Terriglobus albidus: one gene and its partner. The protein of the gene in region 2 binds, or shares a complex with, the protein of the main gene of each other region. Links are inferred from orthologs where the notes say so. Each region holds a gene or a part of one and is shown on either strand. Other genes may lie near its edges.

The links. Proteins that work in one complex are often made in the same cells at the same time.
Region 1: the proteins of FTW19_RS01100 (region 2) and lpxA are in contact, whole or in part, in a crystal structure (PDB 4J09), measured with the Escherichia coli proteins. The link is inferred for Terriglobus albidus from one-to-one orthologs.

What each region holds. Positions count from the first base shown.
Region 1 is NZ_CP042806.1:105,487-108,416, reverse strand. Bases 30-2,930 are described here. They hold lpxA (acyl-ACP--UDP-N-acetylglucosamine O-acyltransferase), read right to left. Parts: upstream 1,923-2,930; coding sequence 1,137-1,922; downstream 30-1,136. Other genes in these bases: FTW19_RS00425 (hypothetical protein), read right to left, coding at 2,486-2,930; fabZ (3-hydroxyacyl-ACP dehydratase FabZ), read right to left, coding at 1,919-2,425; FTW19_RS00440 (LpxI family protein), read right to left, coding at 274-1,140; FTW19_RS00445 (peroxiredoxin), read right to left, coding at 30-225. Outside these bases: more of FTW19_RS00445, read right to left, coding at 1-29.
Region 2 is NZ_CP042806.1:268,449-271,269, forward strand. Bases 1-2,792 are described here. They hold FTW19_RS01100 (MFS transporter), read right to left. Parts: upstream 2,131-2,792; coding sequence 871-2,130; downstream 1-870. Other genes in these bases: FTW19_RS01095 (AraC family transcriptional regulator), read left to right, coding at 1-856; FTW19_RS01105 (M14 family metallopeptidase), read right to left, coding at 2,152-2,792. Outside these bases: more of FTW19_RS01105, read right to left, coding at 2,793-2,821. UniProt on the Escherichia coli protein: Probably transports across the inner membrane the two dehydrated forms of N-acetylneuraminate (Neu5Ac), 2,7-anhydro-N-acetylneuraminate (2,7-AN) and 2-deoxy-2,3-didehydro-N-acetylneuraminate (2,3-EN).

The DNA of each region.
Region 1 (2,930 bases), 160 kb from region 2 along the record:
AATCGTGCAGCCCGTGGTCTGATCCTTGGGGTAGAAGTACAGGACGACCCACTTGCCCTTGTAATCGCTCAGGTGGACAGCTTTGTCTTCCTGCGAGATGGCTGAGAAGTCCGGCGCCTTCGAGCCGACCGGAAGGTAATCGCCTGCGGCCTTTGCCTTCAGAGCGAAGGTTCCGGACAGGGCGAGACCTGCGATGACGACTGCGGCAAACAAACCTTTACGCATGCTGCAATTCTCCTTAGGTGAAGCGTCACCAGTGTATTCCTGGACCCATCAGACGGATGTCACCGAAATGGTAATGTTCGCGGCGTTGGCCGCGGCAACAATCGCGATCTGATCGAATACCAGGGTGCGCCCTGCCTCGATGGAAAGACATGTTGCTCCCGCCGCGATCATGGTCTGAATGGTCTTCAGGCCGATCACAGGCACGTCGAAGCGCATGTCCTGACGGGGCTTGGCTACCTTGATGACTGTTAGACGGCGGGCCAGCGTAGAAGACTCAGCCTCGAGCGTACGAAAAATCTCCCCGGCCCGGGCAATGGTTGCATCCGTACCTTCCATAGCCTCAATTGCTACGCATGCCTGGGCGGCGACGACGACCGTCTGACCGAGATCGAAGCCTGCGATGCCCAGAGCAACCTTCCTGCCGTACTCGATATCGGCAAGCTCCTGCTCATCGGGGTGACGGCTGGTGAGCACGCCCGGTTTGGCAAGCAGCGGTTCGAGGTAGGCGGTGGAGGAGATCAGCTCGATGCCTTCGTCGCTCAGCACCTTAGCCACGGCGCCCAGAAGCATGTCGGTGTTGCGGGTGCGCAGATTCAGCAGCAGCTTGGCCAGGCGCCAGTCCGGCCGGATGGAAGAGAAGATCTGCTTGTGCTTCACCTGTCCAGCCATCACTGCACGGGAGACACCCTCTTCCTGGAAGGTCTCGATCAGCTTCGAGAGCTCGCCGAGCGAGAGCCAATGCACGCGCACACCGGGGTCCAGGGCGGCGAGATCGTTTATTTCGAGGTCGGTCTCTTCCTTGATTGCAGCCACAACAACGGTCAGGCCGTGCGAACGCGCGGCTTCGAGCAAGAGAAAGGGGAACCTTCCGTTCCCCGCGATCAAGCCAAGTTTTCCGTTGCCGCTCTCGCTCACCGAATGACTCCACGGTGGCTGCGGCCGATGAACTCCGCCAGGTAGGCAACCTTGTCACCGAACTCGCCCGCAACTACCTTCTCGCGGATCGACGCGAGGGCATCGCTCATATTCAGCTTGGAGCCGACGATCAGCCGATAGGCGGCACGGAGCTCTTTGATCTCCTCGGGAGTAAATCCACGGCGCTCGAGACCCACCTTGTTGATGGAGTAGGCATGGTTTTCGCGGGTCGCGCTGGTCAGCGAGTAGGGCATTACGTCCTGCGTCGCCATGGTGCCGCCGCCGATATAGGCGTATTTGCCTACGGCGCAGAACTGATGCACGGCGCTGAAGGCGCCGACGGTGGCGAAGTCTTCCACGACAACATGGCCTGCGAGCGTGGCGTTGTTGGCAAAGATGCAGTGGTCACCGATATGGGAGTCATGCCCGATGTGCGCGAAGCACATGAACAGGTTGTTGGAGCCGATACGGGTCACGCCGCCGCCACCTGCAGTGCCACGGGAGACATTCACGCTCTCGCGGATGTCGTTGTTGTCGCCGATGATGACCTGGGTCGCTTCGCCCCGGTATTTGAGGTCCTGCGGAGGAACGCCGATGCAGGCGAAGGGGGAGATGCGATTGCCGGAGCCGATGGTCGTGTGGCCGTCCAGAACGACATGGGAGACCAGGGTGCAGTCCTCGCCGAGAACCACATTCGGACCGATGGTGGAATAAGGACCTACAGTGCAGCTTGCTGGAACAACGGCGCCTTCGGCGACGATCGCCGTGGGATGGACACTCACTCCGCGCCCTCTTGCTTCTTGTTGCGGGAGATCATCTGCGAGGTAATGACGGCTTCGCAGACCAGCTTGCCATCGACGTGCACAGTGCCCTGCATCTTCACGGCGCGGCTGCGCCAGTTCAGTACCTTGGCTTCGATGTGAAGCTGGTCGCCGGGAGTGACAGGGCGGCGGAACTTGGCGGCATCGATGCCGGTGAAGACCATAAGCCTATCGCGGTGGTCCTCGAACTCGCTCAGCATCAGGATGCAGCCTGCCTGCGCCATGGCTTCTACCATCAGCACGCCGGGCATCATGGGCTGGCCAGGGAAGTGGCCCTGGAAGAACTCTTCGTTGCGGGTGACGTTCTTCAGGCAAAGGATGCGCTCGCGCGTCTGAAGGTCGAGTACGCGATCGATCAGCAGGAAGGGATAGCGATGCGGCAGGAAGGACATCACTTCGTTGATATCCATAGTGCGCTTCGCTGTGGCAACGGCCTGCGCTTCCGGGGTGGCTACGGTGTCCATAACATCCCCGATTCTACCGAATTTCGTTTTCAAGACCCTCCGTGAGGGCACGTCCCAAGACTATTTCTTTCCGACCTTCTGTTTGGCGGCGATGGTCGCCTGGATGTCGAAGAGATCCGGGGAGAGGTTCTGGTTGTACTTCACGTCGGTATAGAACTTCTGGTTCACCATGTCTCCGTTGCGGAAGCGGGTGATGGTATAGGCCGTCTGGATGCCCTGTACGCCGTGATAGCCGTCGTACTCTTCCCGGTCGATATCGAAGTCCTTGTACTTTTCATTCCGGTACTGGAAGGTACGGGCGAGGGGGAGGTGGCTGTTGGCGTCGAGCTCGATGGTGATGGCGTCATTTGTCGGCGAGATGACCGTCACTTTGTCGGCGACGCGGCGCTGCACCATGGTGGTGCCTTCGAAGACGACCATGGTTCCGGGCAGCTTGAGCCAATCGTGGAGTACGACTTCAATCGAGTGCTTCCGGCGGCGGAAGTAATCTTCGGAGACGTCTTCG
Region 2 (2,821 bases):
TGTTCCCGAGCCGGTGCATATCTCCGCGGGCGACTGCTACCTGTTGCCCTCAGGCCGTCGCTTCCGGATGGCGAGCGATCTCTCGCTGCCGCCCGTCGATGCCCAAACCATCTTTCGCTTCCCTCTGAATGGCGCCATTTCAACCTACAACGGCGGAGGCGCGTGCTTCGGGCTGGGCGGGCACTTTGCGCTCTCGGGCGACAGCAGCATGCTGCTGAAGGTGCTACCGCCCATCGTGCATCTCGCAAAAGAGTCAGACCGCGCCGCGATGCGGTGGTGCCTGGAACGGATGATGCAGGAACTGCGCGACCCGCAGCCGGGCGGATATCTGATTGCGCAGCAGCTTACCTACATGATGCTGGTGCAGGCGCTGCGTCTGCATCTGGCGGAAGAGGGGAACGGCAGTGTTGGCTGGCTGTTTGCGCTGGCGGATAAACAGATCAGTGCGGCGATGAGTTGCATCCACAATGAACCGGCGCGGCGATGGACTCTGCAGCAACTAGCCGAAGAGGCGAGCATGTCGCGGTCCAGCTTCGCGGTGAAGTTCAAGGAGACAGTCGGTTCTTCTCCGATGGAGTACCTGACACGGTGGCGCATGCTGTTGGCTGCCGATAAGCTAGCGAATTCTTCGGATTCAATCGCTGCGATTGCGTTGTCGCTGGGGTATGAGTCAGAGAGCGCGTTCAGCACTGCGTTCAAGCGGGAGATGGGATGTTCGCCGCGGCAGTATGTGCGTGGGTGTGGAGAGACTCGACTTTTAGAAACGAACTCTCCACGAGAAGTGAAAAACGGTTCGAGCGTAGCTCGAATGCCCACGTCCCAGAAGCGGGACATGGTGCACCCGGTGCATGGGTGATCACGATTAATTACTCAAGTGACAGCAACCGTGGGTTCTACTTCGTTTTGGCTTATCGCTGCCCATTCTTTCCGTAAGAACAGCGCAATCGCAGCAGCGAGCAGAAAGCCCGCAGTCGTAATCGAGAGTCCGAAGCCAAACCCGCGCTCCTGCGCAACGCGGCCCACGGTGAAGGGTGCGACCGCGCTGGCGATGCGGCCGAGGTTGTAAGCAAAGCCCATCGCGCGGCCGCGTAGCGCCGTGGGAAAGGCCTCGCTGGAGATAACGGAGAAGCCGCTGAAGAAGCCTGTGCCCCAGAAGCCCACCACCGGGCCGAGCAACAGCAACGCCGTCGGCGTCTTCACCACTGCGTATAGCGGCACCACCAGCGCGGCCATCAGCAGGAAGGTGACGTAGACCGGCTTGCGTCCAAAGCGGTCTGCCAAGGGGCCGAAGCTGACATATCCAAGAAACGTGCCGAGCTGCATCACGATGGTGAACGTAGACGTGTGCAGTACATCGAGACCATGACCGCCTTTGCTGACCGGGGCAGAGAGAAACGACGGCGCCCAGGAGAAGAGTCCCCACCAGGCGAAGAGGCTGGCGGCGTTCATGCTGGTGATCACCAGCGTGCGCGGAGCGAGCTTGCCGCGGAAGAGTGCGCGGGCAGAGACGTTGGTCGCGGGTGTCCAGTGTTCCGGCTCCTTCACCTTGCGGCGGATCCAGATCGTGATCAGCGCAGGAAAGAGGCCCGCGAGAAAGACAGCGCGCCAACCGAAGTGCGGCATAATCAGCGCGACGACTGCGGCAGCCAAGGCATAGCCGATAGCCCATGCACTCTGCACCAGCGCGAGGGCCTTGGCCCGGTGCTGCTGCGGCCAGGTCTCCGCAACTAACGCCGCGCCCGCAGCCCACTCGCCGCCCATACCGATGCCGAGTAAGAACCGGCAGATCGCAAGCTGCGGAACCGTATGGACGAAGGCGCAGAGGCCGGTACAGACGGTATAGATCAGGATCGAAAGTGAGAGAGCACGCGTGCGGCCCAGGCGATCCGCGACAAAACCGAAGCCTATACCTCCGGCAGCGGCGGCGATCAGGGTGAAGCTCATGATCAGACCAGCCGTGGCGGAGCTCATGCCAAGGTCTTTCTGCGCCGCTGGAATAACCATGGAGTAGAGCATGACGTCCATGCTGTCGAGCATCCAGCCGAAGCCGGCGGCCAGCAAAGCATTACGCCGCGCCGGCTGCTTGGCCAGGGACCAGAAGGCTGGATTGTTTGCCAGGCTGTCCGTCAAAGATGCTCCTGCTTCAGAGGGTTAGTGATGCGCCGGGGTTGGAGGTGCGGGCTGCGGCGTTGCGGGCGTCGGATTCGTCTCCAGCGGCTCACCAGCCGTGCCGGTGGGTGCGGTGCCTGCTGTTGCAGGCTGCCCCGGTGCCGCCGCCGATGTGGCTTCTTTGGTCTCCGGCAGAACTGGGCGATCGCGGTTCACAGACCACTGCACGCCATCGAAGAACTCCTTCTGCGTACGCTTGATCTTGAACTTGCCATCGGTAAGGAACTGCAGGTGAGCATGATCGTATGCGAGCCCGGCGCCGGCGACAAGATGTAACCATTCACCGCGTGCGGTTTCGTCCGGAGCCTCGGTATAGCCGTCGTCGTAGGTCACGTCCGGAAAGCGCGCGCTGAAGGCTGACGCGCGTGCGCCCGGCTGCTGGCCCGTAACCGCCATGTAAACACGCACACCTTTATAGATGGGCTGCTGGAAGGCGCGCGGATCCCACTGCTGGCCATAGCGGAAGTAACGCGCGTTCATGCGCGTATTCATATCAAGCACACCCGGGGCCTTGGCCATGCCGTCGACGATGTAGTCGCGCAGCGTGTAGTTCACGGTCTTGCTCTGCGGATGGTCGGCATCGTTGAAGTAATAGAGACTGGTGAACCATCCACGCGGAGCCCACCATGCGCGTCCCAGCTCCGCTCCGTTA